3 regions of the Paenibacillus sp. FSL R7-0273 genome follow, and region 2 is predicted to be linked to each of the others. Evidence: riboswitches for the same ligand, from Rfam matches in the RefSeq annotation. Region 2 holds a riboswitch; each other region holds the start of a gene.
What was found. Region 2 has a riboswitch for thiamine pyrophosphate ahead of R70723_RS10175 (thiamine phosphate synthase). Riboswitches for the same ligand answer to the same signal wherever they lie in the genome.

Region 1: another riboswitch for thiamine pyrophosphate. It lies ahead of R70723_RS01770 (ABC transporter substrate-binding protein); the one in region 2 lies ahead of R70723_RS10175 (thiamine phosphate synthase).
Region 3: another riboswitch for thiamine pyrophosphate. It lies ahead of R70723_RS13530 (ABC transporter ATP-binding protein); the one in region 2 lies ahead of R70723_RS10175 (thiamine phosphate synthase).

The regions. Positions count from the first base shown of each region.
Region 1 is NZ_CP009283.1:401,020-406,932, reverse strand. It holds gene R70723_RS01780 (pyridoxamine 5'-phosphate oxidase family protein) at 84-521, opposite strand; gene R70723_RS01775 (hypothetical protein) at 759-2,216, shown strand; TPP riboswitch at 2,288-2,398, shown strand; gene R70723_RS01770 (ABC transporter substrate-binding protein) at 2,526-3,590, shown strand; gene R70723_RS01765 (thiamine-binding protein) at 3,648-3,938, shown strand; gene R70723_RS01760 (ABC transporter permease) at 3,935-4,696, shown strand; gene R70723_RS01755 (ABC transporter ATP-binding protein) at 5,047-5,913, shown strand, end outside.
Region 2 is NZ_CP009283.1:2,394,545-2,400,457, reverse strand. It holds gene thiH (2-iminoacetate synthase ThiH) at 1-353, opposite strand, end outside; gene R70723_RS10185 (thiazole synthase) at 393-1,157, opposite strand; gene thiS (sulfur carrier protein ThiS) at 1,206-1,409, opposite strand; gene R70723_RS10175 (thiamine phosphate synthase) at 1,406-2,065, opposite strand; TPP riboswitch at 2,147-2,252, opposite strand; gene R70723_RS10170 (SDR family oxidoreductase) at 2,415-3,284, opposite strand; gene R70723_RS10165 (NUDIX hydrolase) at 3,508-3,933, shown strand; gene R70723_RS10160 (S-layer homology domain-containing protein) at 4,011-5,913, opposite strand, start outside.
Region 3 is NZ_CP009283.1:3,157,467-3,163,379, reverse strand. It holds gene R70723_RS13545 (amino acid ABC transporter ATP-binding protein) at 1-176, opposite strand, end outside; gene R70723_RS13540 (amino acid ABC transporter permease) at 188-856, opposite strand; gene R70723_RS13535 (amino acid ABC transporter substrate-binding protein) at 878-1,708, opposite strand; TPP riboswitch at 1,871-1,973, shown strand; gene R70723_RS13530 (ABC transporter ATP-binding protein) at 2,096-2,854, shown strand; gene R70723_RS13525 (ABC transporter permease) at 2,835-3,611, shown strand; gene R70723_RS13520 (ABC transporter substrate-binding protein) at 3,608-4,666, shown strand; gene thiM (hydroxyethylthiazole kinase) at 4,954-5,754, shown strand; gene thiD (bifunctional hydroxymethylpyrimidine kinase/phosphomethylpyrimidine kinase) at 5,779-5,913, shown strand, end outside.

The DNA.
Region 1 (5,913 bases), 2.0 Mb from region 2:
CCCTGCAAAAAGCCACCTGCAGAGCCGGGTGGCTGCAGGTGGCTGGTGGTCGTAGCTGCTAAATCCGCCTGTGCCGGAAGCTGTTATCTCCCTGCCGAAACGGATGGCTGCCATACGCCATGCTCTTTATTTTTGCCCATATACTCAATCCGTGTCGGCTTCAGCTCAAGCACCACATAATCCGGATCCTCCGGTCCCTTGAACCATTCCTCCAGTGACTTGCTCCAGACCTTTGTGCGCAGGCTGTCGTCTTTGCTGACATCTACCGTGGCTTCAATCTCAAGCACATCCTTGCCGCCGCCCTGCTCATATCCAAGCAGCAGAAAAGCATTCGGGTTGTCCTTCAGCTCCTCCACCTTGTGTGTTTTGCGATTGGTAGCCAGATAAATATTCAGTCCGTCATGAAATACCGCCATATAACGCACCTTAGGTTTGTTGCCGGCTTCGATCGTGCCGAAGGACCCGAACTTGTTGTCATCCAGCGCCTTGATGATAGTCTGCTCCAGCTCATTGTTATTCATTGACGAAATAGCTCCTTTCAGAAATCACGCAGATATATATTTATATATCCGCATTCACAGTTTGGATTTATCATACAATTAATTGTGCTTACTATAGTGTACCCCCTTCAATCACATTGAATCCGGGACAAAACGATGAACGGACACCGCTGTGCCGGCTCCGCTTAGCGTGGCTGTCTGCAGGTTAGGGTAATACTACACATACTGATATTCTGAAAAATAAGGTGGTACCTGCTTATGACTAAGGTTTTCGCTGAATCTCCCGAACCGGCGCTACATACTGCACTGCTGCAGTTTATTTTTCCCTTCTCCATTAAAAACGGTGAGGATGACAAGCTGATCCGGCAGCTTAAGCAGGACGGCTTCACACGCTTTTTTCTGGATAACAAGGAGCTTGAGGATGCTTATTACGGAGAGGGATACTGCGTGTCACATGAAAAAATGGAGCGCAGCTACCTCCCCTTTGCAGCCCATGTGCTGTTTCCCCGGGAAAAGGATAAGGACTCCTTCCGGCGCTTCTCCAAGGCCAATGACCTTTCCTGCAGTCTGGAAATGCCCGGCCGCTCCATCGCCTTCAAGGTGCTGTCGACCGATATGTTCCTCTGCCCGTTTCAGCTGGGCTTTGTGACCATAAGGGTCCGCATTGAGGAGGATACGCTGCCGTTCAGTGTAGCTCTGGAATTCGCAGACCGGTTCCGTACACTGGAGGATGCCAACCTGCAGGATAAGGGAACCTCCGTTCAGTACGGCGATAAATCCTATGATCAGGTCGAGGATTTTGTGTTCGATTACCTCGTGCCCAGCCTGAAGCCGTTTCTGGACCAGTCAGAGCTGGACGGCGCTTACTTTGAAACCCTGCCCTTCTTTGTCGATGAGCGGATGATGGTTCAGGGATTCTACGGTTTGGAGCACGGGGATGAGGAAGAAATCGGAATAGATTTGAAGTTCCGTGCCGCCCAGCTGGACGGGCTGGACGGAAACGGCCAGCCTTATATGAGTGCCAGCAATCCGGACTATATAGCCGATTATTGCAGGGAGCACTCCTATAGCCGCTGGGGCCCTGATACCTTTTACATGACCAATGAGCAGACCTTTTGCTGTCTGAGCAAGGCTAAGCCGGAGATCGCTGTCCAGCTGGCTAACCAGATGTACGGGGAGTATTACTACGGGCTGCTGCTGAGCCTTTTTCACAAAATCGTGCTGCTGAAGCTGTCCAACCTGCATTCCCGCCTGCGCATTGACCGCGACTATGATGAGATTGAGAATCTGATCTTTCTGATCAATAAATTTTCGGCCAAATTCTATTTTATCGAGCTGATTTCGCAGTCGCAGGGCCGGGAGATTTTTTTCCAGCTGCGGAAGGTTTACGGCAATGACGCCTTGTTCGGTGAAGTGAAGATGACCCTTGACGACCTGTTCCAGTATCAGGATAAATTCCAGGCTAAACGCCGGGATACGCTGCTGATGATTCTTACTATATTTACGGTGGTCAGCGGGATTTACGGGATGAACCAGGTCATTGAGGACCTGAAGGCTCCGATTGACTGGAGCAAGCTGCTGGAATACTCACCTTTTGAGTATCTCGCGCTGTTCGTCACGTTTACAGGGATTTCAGTCAGCATTTTCATGACACTGAAGGAGCTGAGAACCAGCATCCGCAGCCGCCGCAGGAAGCGGTATTACTCCAAGGAGTAGGGAGATTGCTACTGGACAACCCCAGGCCGTGCGTCTATAATACAGCGTAGAATAAGCAATACCCGATAACTTCATAGAACCAGGGGTGCTGGAATTGGCCGGCTGAGATTGTATCCCATAAGATACTGACCCTTATACCTGATCTGGATAATGCCAGCGTAGGAATCTTTAATTGCTTCCCGGCCCCTGAGGCCGGAGCCTGCAGCCTTGCGCAACTGACTGGCGTCCCGATGAATCGGGGCGCTTTTTTGCATATCAGATTTAGAAAAGAGAAGACTAGGGATTGCTGGAAGGAGTGAATAAAGGGAAATGGGAGTCAAAAAAAGCTTGATGCTCAGCCTGACCTGCATGCTGGCCCTGGCCATTGCCGGATGCGGCAGCAACGGGGCAAACGGAGGTAACGGGGGGAACACTGCCGGAGGTAACGCTTCTCCGGAAGCTTCTGCAGGAACAGCTGCGGATGCGCCGGCTGAGCTTACCAAGATTAAGGTCGCACTGGATTGGACGCCGAACACGAATCATACCGGCCTGTATGCGGCCAAAGAGCTGGGGTATTACGAAGAGGAAGGCCTTGATGTAGAGATTGTCCAGCCGGGCGCCGCCGGAGCCGATACGATGGTGATTTCGGGCGAGGCCGCCTTCGGGATCAGCGCCCAGGAGGCACTGACGCTGGCCCGCCTGCAGAATGTGCCGCTTGTATCCGTTGCCGCCATCATTCAGCATAATACTTCCGGGTTCGCTGCACCGAAGGACCGTAATATAACATCCCCTAAGGATTTTGAAGGCAAAATCTACGGCGGCTGGGGCTCGCCGGCTGAGGAAGCAGCCATGAAGGCCATCATGGACCCGGAAGGCGGGGACGTGAAGAAGGTCAAGCAGGTGAACATCGGTGAAGCTGATTATTTCACGGCTGTGAAGCGCGATATTGATTTCGCCTGGATCTTCTATGCCTGGACCGGAATTGAGGCCGAGCTGCGCGGTGAGCCGCTGGATATGCTCTACCTCAAGGATTACGCGCCGCAGCTGGATTACTACACGCCGATCCTGACTACCAGCGAGAAGGAAATCGCCGGGCGGCCGGAGCTGGTGAAGGCCTTCCTCAAAGCGACGTCGAAGGGATACCAGTACGCGATTGACCAGCCGGAAGCGGCAGCTGATATTCTGATCAAAGCCGTGCCGGATCTTGATCCTGAGCTTGTCCTGGCCAGCCAGAAATGGCTCAGCCCCAAGTACAAGGATGACGCCGCCCGCTGGGGTGAGCAGAAGGCCGAAATCTGGCAGAATTACGCCGACTGGATGTATGACCTGAAGCTGCTGGACCAGCAGCTTGATGTAGAGGCAACGTTTACTAATGAGTTTTTGCCGGCGGAATAAAGATTATATTGAGAGCCGGCTGATATCCAATACATTATATTGAGAGGATTGATTATTGTGGCAAACACACTGCTTAGCATTCAGGTTATCCCTAAAACACCGAACGGTGAGGACTCCATTCCTTATGTAGATACAGCAATCGAAGTCATTCAGAAATCGGGCGTAAAGCATCAGGTGAACCCGCTTGAAACGACAATGGAAGGTGATATTACCGAGCTGCTCGAGGTGGTCCGCCAGATGCACGAAGCGCTCGTAGCTGCCGGCAGCCCAAGCATCATCTCCCAGATCAAAATCGCCCATAACCCGAATGGCATCAGCATGGACAAGCTGACGGAGAAATACCGGTGAGATCAGCCTTCAGGCAAATATGGCCGCCCTTAGTGGCGGTCATATTGTTTCTGGGGATCTGGCAGGCGGCGGTATCATTATTTACAATCGATCCGTTTTTTCTGCCGGGTCCGGGCGCGGTCGCCCGTGCTTCCGCGGATAATGCCGCCAGCCTCTGGTCGCACACCGCTGCGACGCTGCGCCTGACCCTGATCGGCTTTCCGATCGGCGCAGGCGTCGGGCTGATCGTAGCGCTGCTGCTGCATCTGGTGCCCTGGCTGAAACGGGCCATCTATCCGCTGCTGATCCTCAGCCAGAATGTGCCCTCCATTGCGCTCGCGCCGCTGCTGGTGATCTGGTTCGGCTTTGGCCTGATGCCGAAAATTATGCTGATCATCCTCGTCTGCTTCTTCCCCGTCGCCGTCGCTGCCATGGGCGGCCTTGCGCAGAGTGACCGGACGATGATGAACTATATGAAGATGGCGGGCGCAGGCAAGTGGAAGATCTTTACCAAGCTGGAGCTGCCAGGCTCCCTGCCCGCCCTGTTCTCCGGCCTCAAAATCTCTGCCACCTATGCCGTAATGGGCGTAATCGTCGCGGAATGGATTGGCGCTGACAAGGGACTGGGCTACTACATGCTGCTCCAGAAGTCCGCCTACCGTACAGCTAATCTCTTTGTCGCCATTGCCATCATCGTATTACTGAGTCTGGTGCTGTTCGCAATCATCGCTATAGTCGAGCGGTGGCTGGTGCGCTGGAAGCCGCGGGAATCGGAATGAGGAAGCATTCGGCCGGAGAATGCGGGTATCCGCGGGCAGCTTCGGCCGGGTATCCGCGGGCGGCTTCGGCCGGACGGAATTAGTTTGATTTTTGACAGCTATTTTGCTCCGGCCGGGGCTTAATATGAAATTAAGTTGATTTTCGACAGTTAATAGTTACCTACTGGCTTGAAACTAGCATTTCAGATGAAATTAAGTTACCTTTTTCCACCTATATGCCGAAGTTAAGCGAATTATGCGAATTTAGTTGACCTTTTTCCCACTAAAATGATCCGGGCTCTGATTTCGCATAAATATTAGGCTCAATCCGCCGCAACATACGGACTCCAACGAGAAAGGAGGTACTCTACATGTCTCACCAGTCAAAAGACGAAGAATCTATCGGGGTTACGCCCCCCCGGGGTATCCGGGGCTTGGGGGCTGCCGATGCTGCAGGCGATGCTGCACTGGAAACCGCTGCGGGCTCTGCACACTCTACTTCAGCACCGGTAGCTGCTTCCAGCAACGCTAGTTCTCCTGCTTCGGCAGCTGCTGCTGGCTCTCCAGTTCCGGCAGCTGCTGCGCCGCGCGCGGCCGGACAGGGCCTGCCGCCGGCGCTCGAAGTCAGCGGCGTCTCCAAGACGTTCAGACGCGGCCACAAGGAGACCCGCGTACTGAACGAGGTCTCCCTGACGGTCGAGCCGCAGGAGTTCGTCTCCATCCTTGGCCCGTCCGGCTGCGGCAAAAGCACCCTGTTCCACATCATCGGCGGCCTTGAGACGCCGGATACCGGAACAGTCAGCATGAACGGCCATGCCGTGACCGGGCAGCGCGGCGAGATCAGCTACATGCCGCAGCAGCCCGCGCTCTTCCCCTGGCGCAGCACCCTGGACAACGTCCTGCTCGCCGGGGAGCTGAAGGGCGAGCCGCAGGCCGCCGCACGGGAGAACGCCCGCCGCTGGCTGGCCAAGGTCGGGCTGGGCGGCTTCGAGCGGGCTTACCCGCACATGCTGTCCGGCGGTATGCAGCAGCGGGCCGCCTTCCTGCGCGCCCTGCTGGCGCCGCAGGAGCTGATGCTGCTCGACGAGCCGTTCAGCGCGCTGGATGCGCTGACGCGCAGCGACATGCAGCGCTGGCTGCTGGAGCTGTGGGAGGAGAACCGCCGCTCCGTGCTGTTCATCACCCACAACATCGAGGAGGCCCTGCTGCTGTCCAGCCGGATCTATGTCTTCTCCGGC
Region 2 (5,913 bases):
GCCGCTATCGCCTCTGCCTCCCGTCTAACCTCTTCAGGACTAAGCTTTTTTCTCGGAAAATCATAAATAGAGCTGAAGCTGCAGTACGTGCAGTGATTTATGCAGAAATCTGCAAGATACATCGGTGTAAAAAGCTGCATGACATGTCCGAAATGCGAACGGGTCAGACTTCTGGCCTGCCGGGCCATCTCCTCCAGACAATCCCCTGCTGCAGGAGACAGCAGAACCTGCAGATCATGCTCATCCAGCTGCTCTTTGCGGAGCGAACGCCTTACATCTTCTTTGTTAAATTGCCCCCACATTCCTGCATTCACCTGATGGCCAAGAGCGTGTGCAGTCTCGTAAAAACCCATGGTACTCCTCCTTTTCGCCGGTTCCTGATTCTGTCACTGTCAGCCAAGAAAACCCGTTAATGGCGATGATGCCGATGCAGTCTCCTCTACGGGACCCAGTCCAGCCAGGTAGGCCTTACGGCCTGCAGCTACAGCATCACGGAATGCCGAGGCCATGAGCAGCGGATCGCGTGCAGTGGCGATGGCCGTATTGAGCAGCACAGCAGCAGCGCCCAGCTCCATCGCTTCCGCTGCCTCAGACGGCCGGCCGATTCCGGCATCAACAATGACCGGAAGCTCTACTTCAGCTATCAGAATGCGCAGCAGCTCCAAGGTTTTTAGCCCCCGGTTTGTGCCTATAGGCGATCCAAGCGGCATAACTGCGGCAGCACCCGCCTTTTGCATACGGAGGGCCGCAGACAAGTCAGGGCTCATATAAGGAAGCACCACAAAGCCTTCAGCCGCCAGAATTTCCGTGGCACGGATCGTTTCCGCATTATCGGGCAGCAGGTATTTCTGATCATTGATTACTTCAATCTTAACCCAGTTGCCGAGACCGGAAGCCTTGGCCAGTCTGGCAATACGGACAGCTTCCTCGGCAGTACGTGCACCGGAGGTATTAGGAAGCAGGGTCATGCTGTCCGGGATATGGCTGATAATATTATCATTACTGTTTGGGTCCACACGTCTGAGCGCTACTGTAATGACCTCTGAGCCCGAAGCCTCCACCACCTCCGGAATAAGAGTGTTCCGGCTGTATTTGCCGGTTCCGATAAACAGCCTGCTCGATAAGGAGCGGCCTCCGATTACGAAAGGATCTGACATCTGAATTGCCTCCTGTATTTAAAATTTGTACCCGGCATGTAAACGGGATTAGCCGCCTCCCACAAAATGCACGACCTCAATCCGGTCTCCTTCATTCAACAGATAAGCACCGTGATGCTCCTTGGCAACAATCTCGCCGTTCAGCTCTACAATGACCAGTCTCCTGTTCCATTCAGGCAGACTAAGCAAATCAGCTACTGTACGGCAATCCTCACTGTAATTTGCCGCTTTGCCGTTGACGATCAGATTCATGCCTTCTCACCTCCTTTGGCGGCAGCTCCCGTCACTGCGTTCCGGTAGGCTTGTGAAGCTGCAAACGGATCATCTGCACCGCATATACCGGACATCACTGCTATTCCCGCTGCGCCAGCCTGCAGGACCTCCGGCGCATTATCCGGCGTAATTCCCCCCAATGCAATAACCGGAACCCCGGCGGCAAGCACAGCCTCTTTCAGCTGGGCCAAGCCTCGCTCCCTCAGGCCGGGCTTGCTGGTTGAAGGATACACATGCCCGAAGAGGCAGTAATCTGCCCCTTGGCAGCCTGCGTCCCTAATCTCCTGGACCGAATGCACGGAGGAGCCAAGCCGCAGGGTAGCGCCCGCTGCCAGCCGGGCTGGAGCGGCAGGCAGGCTGTGCCAGGCCAGCTGTACACCTGCTGCCCCCACAGCCATTGCCACATCCAGCCGGTCATTGATGATCAATTTACCGGCCGGTACACCGGCACGGAGCAAGCCTACGGCCATTTGATACAGCCCGCGCGCCGATAGCTTTTTTTCACGTAAATGAATGTAGTCTACCTGCGGATGAACAGCTGCTGCGAGAACAGCAAACGGCTCCGCGGCAAGCTTTCCGTCTGAGAGCAGATGAATTTCGGCCAGTACGTCCACCTCCCTTTTCTTTAAAAACACAAAAAAAACCGCCTCCAGGCAGGAGGCGGTGAAAACAGTATACAGAAAAACAGCCGGATTTCCGGACCGTATGCGCTGCAATACAATGCTTATCCACTTTCCTACGCTGGTATAAACCAGATCAGGTTCAAAGGGTCCGAACTAAACGTACGTTCGTCTCAGCCTTGCGGCACCCCTAGTGACAAATTCATATTCTGTTGCTGACTTCGTATATATTAACACTATTTTGCATGAAAAATCTAGGTTAAGCGGCATAATATTCCGCAGTCTGCATATAAAGCAGCAGAGAGTGCACCAATTGGCGCACTCTCTGCTGCTTGTTACATAATCGTTTGGATGGCTCCGGACATCAGCCGTTAATAATCTCTCCGCCGTTAACATGAATGACCTGGCCGCTGACATAGGAAGAATCACTGGAAGCCAGATAGACATAGGCTGGTGCCAGCTCCTCCGGCTGTCCCGGACGCTTCATCGGCTGCGTGCCCCCGAACTCGCTCACTTTTTTCGCATCAAAGGTGGATGGAATCAGCGGAGTCCAGATCGGACCCGGAGCCACAGCATTGACCCGGATGCCTTTTTCAGCCAGATTCATCGACAGGGAGCGGGTGAAGCTGAGAATCGCCCCTTTGGTGGACGAATAGTCCAGCAGCTGCTGATTACCGCGGTAGGCCGTAATCGAAGTTGTGTTAATGATTGTTGAACCTTTTTTCAGATGAGGCATGGCTGCTTTGGTTAAATAAAACATTGAGAATATATTAGTACGGAAGGTCCGCTCCAGCTGTTCCGAGGTAATGTCCTCAATCTTGTCCTGCGGATGCTGTTCGGCAGCATTGTTGATCAGAATATCCAGCTTACCGAGCCCTTCTACCGTCTTGTTGATCAGGTCCTGGCAGAAGGCTTCTACACCGATGTCACCGGCAATCAGAATACACTTGCGGCCCTCCTGCTCCACTTGGCGTTTCGTCTCCTCTGCGTCGCTATGCTCATTCAGATAGGAAATAACGACATCAGCACCCTCCTTGGCAAAATGCACGGCTACCGCACGCCCGATTCCGCTGTCTCCCCCGGTAATAAGCGCTGCCTTGCCCAGCAGCTTGCCGGCCGCTTTATATTCGGAGGTTTCAAACTCCGGCAGCGGATTCATCTCACTTTCGATTCCCGGCTGCTTGTCCTGCACCTGCGGAGGCAACGTTTTCTTGGCTTCTTGATTTTCTGGCATGATCCATTCTCCTTTCGCTTTTGCACTTCTCGAAGTCATTCATCGTTTTAGGATGGCTAAGGATTGCTGGTTTATGCGCTGATCTCAGGCACTTTAGGTCTACGCTATGTTACTTACCACAGTTAAAAGCCGGCCAAACAAAAAAATCAGTCGTTGCCGGCGTAAAGTGCGGATATAATGTATCAGGATGAACAGGAGCAGGCATGAAGGAGGCAGAACCTATATGACCAGAAATTCCAGGAGCATTATCATTGCCGTCAAAGGAATCATTGTGCACCAGGGCCGTATTCTTATTGTCCGGCGCGCTGCGGCAGATATTATAGGGGCCGGAAGCTGGGAGTGTCCCGGAGGGAAAATTGAATTCGGAGAAGGGCTGGAAGCCGCGCTTGAACGGGAGATCGCTGAAGAAACAGGACTTGGCGTAACGGTCGGAGCAGTAGCATATGCCGCTTCTTTTCTGACCGATCCCGGCAGGCAGGTTGTCATCATCACTTATCTCTGCGAAAGCGAAAAGGACGCAGTAATTCTCTCTGAGGAGCACGCAGCCTACAAATGGTGTACCCGGACTGAGCTTGAGGAGCTGCTGCCTCCGGGAATTCTGGCTGAATTTGAGCGGAGCGGCGTGCTCACAATGGCGGAGCTGTTGTAGCGCGGTATGCTTACAGGCGAAAAAGACCGCGCCTTTGAGGGCAGCGGTCTTTGATGTGCTGGTAGGGACTTTCTTTCCTAACCAAGCTTTAATTTGTCTATTGCTGTTTTTAGTGCAATGATTTTGTCCGTGTTTGCTTTGTTGACCAGCTCTTTCTGAGCTTCAGTCAGGTTGGAATATCTCCGGTACACCCAATTAACCGCCGGCTCATGCTCAAGGGTGAGTTTTTCTGCTTCAGGCAGCTGATCGATTTTGAAAGCAACGGTATCTGCAGCCTGCTGGTCAGTAAGGATAGACGGACCCTGATAATAACCGGTCACATGCATATCCTTATCGTAGAAAATAATCATATACTGCTCTTCAAAATTTTTCACTGTATAGAACGGCGCTAAATAATCTTCAGAGTCCTCATAGGAATATCCGTATACGATATCCGTTACCCCATTCAAATAATGAGATTGGGCTGAAAGACTCTTAACATTGAAATCCTTATCCGCATCCACCACATAAGGCAGCTCGGTATTTGCCGAGTATACGAAGTATTGAATTTCTGGATGCTGTGCTGCAAATTCTTCCCTGATCGCTATTCTGTCGTTAATAAAGCCTCTCTCAAGGCTTCGGGTGATTGTGACTCCTTCACTGAAACGCTCAACCGGCTCATCCAGCGTTGAATACCTGGCCTTCAGATCTAATTTGATTACCTGATGGCCTATTGCTTTATTATTTACATCATACAAAATTACTGTCATATAGTCCTGCAGATGCTTTGGCTCAATCGAAAACCTGTAGCTTCCTTTTGCATCAGGCAGTGTCTCTATATAATGATTAGCCGGATCAGGTGCTGTCTCAGCAGTTGCCGTAAAATAGTAGCCCGCATAATGCGCTGCCGCCTGCTCAGCTCCGGATAGCCCGTTAAAGCTTATGACCGCAGTTGCGGCATTAGTATATACATCTTTACTGCCTTGAGCCAAGGTAATTCCTTCGATGACCGGCAAAACCGCTGGAGCGGGCGCTTCAATAGAACCACCATCTCCGCCTCCGTTACTGCCGCCTCCTGCAGAACCGCCGCCCGAGCCTCCTCCGCCAGCAACAATAACCGGTGTTCCCGTACCTGTTACTATTGATTCTTTCTGGCTTCCATCTACTGTTAAAGGCTTCCGGGCGAAAGAAGAGCCTTTACCGCCATCGTTTACAGTTGCCGCCTGAATCTCGCCGCTTCCTGTAAAGCTTGCTGCCGAATCAAGTACAGCACGGGCTATAACTGTTCCTGCTTCCAGCTCCGCTTGAAGAGACGAGGCCCCTTGTGCCACACTCAGAAGGCTCAAAGTGCCCTTCTGCAGCTTCAACACTGCTGCTGCAGCTTCAACCTTAACATGATTAAAGACTCCACTCAGTGCTACAACTGTTCCTGAAGGCAGATCAGAAGAGACAGCAATATCAGTAAAGCCCTTGCCGGAACCTTCGCTTTCTTCCAGCTTAACGCCGGAACGCACCTGCACCTGTCCGGCTTCGGTTGTGCCTGCGGCAATTATCTGAACCTCGCCGCTCTTTTTCTGGACAACAATCTGATTGAGTCTGGAATTACTCAGATATACAGTATCAGAACCGCTGCCTTCGATGATTAACCGGCCTTCAACTGTAACATTATCCAGAGTAAGCCCGCCGGCACCGGTCACTTCCTTCAGAAGCAGATCACCTTGGATCGTTATGTTCTTCAGCTTTACTCCGGATGCGGTAACAGTAAGATTTTTAAAAGCCCTGAGACTAGAGGAATTGGAGCTTCCAAATTCCACCGCGCGGGTGACAACGGCATCACCCACTCCTCCGCTAAGGTTGTTGAACGATTCCATCAATGCCACAGACTCCGCTCTTGTCATCGGGCGGTCAGGCTTGAAGCTGCCGTCAGGATACCCCTTCATCGCTCCGGCATTTACTACTGCCGCTACCTTTGGCTGGCTCCAGGCGGCGATGCGGCCGGCA
Region 3 (5,913 bases), 760 kb from region 2:
GACAAGCTTCCCTGATCCGGGATCTCAAGCAGATTGAAGCAGCGCAGCAGCGTTGTTTTGCCGGAGCCTGAGGGCCCAATGATGACCAGGACTTTGCCATGCTCAAGCCGCAGATCGACTCCCTTCAGCACCTGCAGCTGCCCAAAGGATTTATGCAGACCGCGAACCTCAATCATATTGCGCCTCCTTATCCGGCCGAGTAACGGTCAAACCGTTTCTCCAGCCTGCTTTGCACCACTGACAGTACGGAACAGAACAGCAGATAATAAAGCGCAGCTTCACAATAGAGCAGCAAAGGCTCATAGGTAGTTGCGGTAATCTGCTGGGCTGTCCTGAACATTTCCACATAGGTAATGCCTGCGGCGAGCGAGGTGTCTTTTACGAGGCTGATAAAAGAATTCGACAGCGGCGGAACCGACACCCGCACCGCCTGGGGCAGAATAATCCGGCGCAGCGCCTGCCCCCGGGTCATCCCGACGGAATAGGCCGCCTCCCACTGCCCTTTGGGAACCGATAATACGGCGGCCCGGATAATTTCTGACGAATACGCACCGACACTCAGCGTGAACCCGATAACCGCAGCGGTAAACGGGTCCAGCACAACACCTGCGGCAGGCAATCCGTAGAAAATAATAAACAGCTGTACCAGCAGCGGAGTCCCCCGGATGATCCACACATAAAACCTGGCAATCAGCCCGGGAATCCGCCATGAAGAGATCCGCACCAGCGCAGTCGCCACTGCAAGCAGCAGTCCCAGTATAAAGGAGAGCAGCGCCAGCGGAATCGTATAAGCCACTCCTGCCTTGAGCAGAGGCAGCAGCGAATCCAGAAATATTTGCAGCTTGCGGTCATCCATCGCAGGGAGCTCCTTCAGCCATTATTTTGAGACATCCGCCCCGAAATATTTCTCGGAAATGGCTAGATAGGTCCCGTCCTCCTTCATTGCTGCAAGTGCCCCGTCGACCGCCTGCACTAGCTCCTCATTGCCCTTCAGGAAAACGGCAGCGCTCCGCGAGCCTTCAGCCATTTCATCTACCTGCTTGATCTGTACGTCCGGCTTCTGCTTCTTCAGATCCAGAAAGGACAAGCCGTCGTTAACCGTAGCATCAATCCGTCCGGAGACCAGGAGGTCTATCGCCTGATTGAAGCCTTCAATCGCCACAATTTCCGCGCCGTTCTCGCGTGCGATGTCAGACAGGTTGCTGGTCAGCGACTGCCCGGCTTTTTTGCCCTTGAGATCAGCAAAGCTTTTGATATCCCCGTTCCCCTCCCCTACAATCAGCACCGCTTTGGATACGACATAAGGTTCAGAGAAATCATATTTCACCTTACGCTCATCCGTAATGGACACCTCATTAAAAATAGCATCAAAGCGCCCTGCATCCATTCCGGCAAAAATACCGTCCCACTGGGTCTCGACAAACTCCGCTTCCACACCGATCCGTTTGGCTATCTCCCTGGCAATATCCACGTCAAAGCCGGTTAGCGTTCCGTCCGCATCATGGTAGGTAAACGGCGAGTACGTGCCTTCGGTGCCTACTCTCAGCCTGCCGGAGGCCTTTACCGTTTCCAGGCTGTTCCGGGCCGCAGGAGAAGCTGCTACATCCGCGCCGCCTATTGTTCCTTCAGCTGCATTATTATTATTGCTGCCGCATGCCGTAAGTACAATGCCCAGCAGCAGCAGAGGCGCCAGCGCCCATTTTTTCATTGTGATCTCCTCCTTGTGCTGTGGTCAGCTGTTACAGATTAAAGTTATCATGCCCAAAGCAGGCTATTCCTTTCCCTCAGAAGAAGAATCCGAAAGCCTTCTCTTTACAAACGTCCAGGTTATGGTATATTAATTAGCAATTACGAATTGCATATCGACCTGTTATTTCACTAGGGGAGTCGGCCGACTGAGACGGAGCTTAAGCTCCGGACCCTTGGAACCTGATCTGGATCATACCAGCGGAGGGAAGTGGAGCAGAAATGAACAGAACGGCTGTTATCCAGCCTGCCCGACTGTACCTTTCAGACCTCTTTATTTCCTCCGGAAATCAAGGGGTCTTTTTTGCGTGTAATGTGTCTCGTCATTCAAGGAGGTCAACAAGCTGCTATGCTATCGGTTTCTAATCTATCTTATGCCTATACGGCGGACCGGCCGCCTGTATTCACAGAGCTATCGATGAAGATCCGGCGGGGTGAGTTTATCTCTATCGCAGGGGCAAGCGGCTGCGGGAAAAGCACCCTGTTCAAAATCCTCGCAGGGCTGCTCGAACCAACAGGCGGAGAAATCAGCCTGGACGGCGGTCCGACACATACAGCTTCTTCAAGGCTCGGCAGAGTCGGCTATATGCCGCAGCAGGATCTACTGCTGCCCTGGAGAACGGTGCTGGATAACTGCCTGCTGCCCTGGGAGCTTAAGCCCGGCGTTACAAAAAAAGAGGCTGTACAGCAGATTCGCGGTCTGCTGCACAGCCTCGGCCTGGACGGTACAGAGGCGGCTTATCCCCATGAGCTGTCCGGCGGCATGCGCCAGCGGGCTGCCCTGGCCCGCACTCTCTCTACAGGATGTGAATTGCTGCTGCTGGATGAGCCCTTTGGAGCGCTTGATGCGATGACGAAGCGCGGGCTGCAGCAATGGCTGCTGGACCTCTGGACCGGGCTTGAACGAACGGTGCTGTTCATCACCCATGATCTGGAGGAAGCTCTCCTGCTCAGCGACCGGATCTATCTGATGCACAGCGGAGGCGGGCTGCAGGAAATGACGGTCGCGCTGCCGCGGCCAAGAAACGGACAGCTCCTCTATCAGCCGCAGTTCATTGCCCTGCGGGAGGAGCTGGAGCGGAGGCTGCATGAGAGCTGTGCATATTAAGCGGCGTCTCACCACCTATGCCCCTGCTGTCCTGCTGGTGCTGCTCCTATTGCTCTGCTGGGAAGCAGGCGTTCGTTACGGGCAGGTACCGGCATTTATTCTCCCGGCACCTTCATCGGTCTGGAACGCCTTAATCGAGCAGCGTGAGCTGCTGTTCGGCCGCCATCTTCCGGCAACCCTGCAGGAGATTGTGCTGGGCTTCGGCTTATCTTTGATCTGCGGCACGCTGCTCGGCACCGGGATGCATCTGCTGCCGCTTTTGGCCAAAGCTGTCTATCCCCTGCTGATTGTCAGCCAGACCATTCCGCTGCTTGCCCTATCACCCATTTTTATTATGTGGTTCGGCTATACGCTCGGCGGCAAGATCGCTGTTGTGTTTCTCACAGCCTTTTTCCCGGTCGTTGTAGGTACATATGACGGTCTTTATAAAAGCGGCGGGCAATACAAGGAACTGCTGCTGACTCTCGGGGCAAGCCGCCTGCAGCTGCTGGCGAAAGTCCAGATTCCGCTGGCGCTGCCCGCCTATTTCTCCGGACTGAAGCTGTCCATCGTCTACTGCGTTATTGGTGCAACTATCGGGGAGTGGCTTGGCGGCAGCCAGGGGCTCGGCTACTATAGCCGCCGCATGGCCGGCAATCTGCACAGCCCGGAGCTGTTCGCCGCTGTCGGCCTGCTCTCTGCACTTGGTGTTCTGCTGTTTCTCTGTATCAGCATTGTTGAAATCATTATTCTGAAGAAAAGAGGCTTGCGAAGATGAACCTATTACGCCATTATTCCAAATTATCGTCAAGACGCCTGCGCGGCGCCGGTCTGCTCATGCTGCTGATCTGCCTGCTTGCAGCTGTGAGCGGCTGCAGCGGAAATAACCAGGGCACCGGCGAAGCAAAAACGGCAGCTTCCGGCAGCAGCGGACAGCTGCGCGAGCTGTCCGTCATGCTCGACTGGTACCCGAACGCTGTACACTCCTTCCTGTATGCTGCGCAGGAGAAGGGATATTTCAAGGAGGAGGGTCTGGAGGTTGAGCTGCAGATGCCTGCGGACAGCAATGACGCACTGAAGCTCGCAGCCGCAGGCAAGATTGATCTGGCTCTTACCTACCAGCCCCAGGTGCTCATGGCCCGCTCGGAGCAGATTCCGGTCGTTTCGCTAGCCGCTCTCGTCCGGCATCCGCTTAATCACCTGCTCGTCCCTGCTGACAGCGGAATTACAGCACCCGGAGATTTAGCCGGCAAAACCGCGGGTTATTCCTCCATTCCGCTCTATGAAGCCATGCTGCGGACGATGGTGGAGCATGACGGGGGCGATCCGCAGTCACTGAATATGGTCGATGTCGGCTTTGATCTGATTCCGGCGATTACAACCGGCCGGGTCGATGCGATAATCGGCGGCTTCATTAATCATGAGCAGCTGATTCTGGCCAAGGAGCAGCACCCTGTCACCTCAATCGATCCCACCGCGTTTGGTGTGCCTGACTATTACGAGCTGGTGCTGGTTGCCGGGGAAGAGAACCTGAAGGAATCCCGGGCTGATTACAGCAGGTTCATGAACGCCGTCCGCAAAGGGCAGCAGTTCGTGCAGGAGCATCCGGAGGAGGGCCTGCAGATTCTGCTGGACCATGAGGACAGCACCGCCCCGCTTGATCCGCAGATTGAGCGCCAGAGCCTCGATATTCTGCTGCCCCTGATGGATGCCGGAGACCAGCCCTTCGGCTACCAGTCCCCGGAATCGTGGAGCAGGGTCGCGGATTGGCTGTCCGGGAACGGGCTGATATCAGGTGAAACGAATAGTGATGAGGCTTTTGAGAATCTGTAATCTGTAATCTGTAATCTGTAAGGCAAGCGTCACTCTTAACTGCACTTTGTACACTTATATCCGGGCAAATTCACTATTTTTTAGATATAACTGCACTTCGTACACTTAAAATCACGGATTTTCTCTATTTTCCTTCATTTTTCTATTTATAGATGTACAGAGTGCAGTTATTGCAGCCGAACGGGCCCCATCCAGACTTTTAACTGCACAAGATACAACTATGTAAACCATCAGCTTGCCGGGAATACGACTGTCCCTTTATAAAACCATCCTTAGGAGGAATCATTATGTCCTACTTAGCCAAAGTACGCGAGCTTAATCCGCTCATCCATAATATTACGAACATCGTTGTTGCCAACTTCTCTGCTAACGGGCTGCTGGCGCTCGGCGCCTCCCCCTTTATGGCAGATGCCCGTGAAGAAGTAGAGGATGTAGCCGCCATGTCCGGTGCCGTTGTATTGAATATCGGCACGCTGAACGAACAGGCCATCGCCTCCATGATTCTCGCCGGACAATCGGCCAACAAGCACAGTATTCCCCTGGTGCTTGACCCGGTGGGAGCCGGGGCGACCGCTTACCGCAGCGAAGTCACGCAAAAGCTGGTACAGGCCATGCAGCTTACCGCACTGCGCGGTAATGTCGCTGAGGTCGCCAACGTGGCAGGCGAGCACTGGGCCAGCAAAGGCGTTGATGCCGGTGCAGGCGATGGTGATGTGATTGCCCTGGCAAACAAAGCCGCCCGCAAGCTCGGCTGTGTGGTCATCATTACAGGCAGGGAAGATGTCATTACAGACGGCAGCCGCACCTATGTTGTCAGCAACGGCCACCCTGTTCTGACCAAGGTTACCGGCACCGGCTGCCTGCTTAGCGCGGTTGTCGGCGCATTTCTTGCTGCCAGTGAAGGAAAATGGCTGGAGGCCGCAGCTGAAGCCCTCTCCTTCTATGGTGTCGCAGCCGAGCTTGCCGCTGAGAAGACTGAAGGCCAGGGGCCTGCCGCCTTCCAGATTGAATTCCTGAACCAGCTGTCAGTAGTAACACCGGAGCTGTACAGCCAGAGATCACGGATCGAACAGCTCAATCCACAATAAATCTGCAGCAAAGGAGCACACCTCATGACCCATACATTTAAAGCCCTCACCATTGCCGGCTCTGACAGCGGCGGCGGCGCCGGAATTCAGGCTGACCTCAAAACCTTCCAGGAGTTGGGTGTCTACGGTATGTCCGCATTAACTGCCGTAACTGCACAG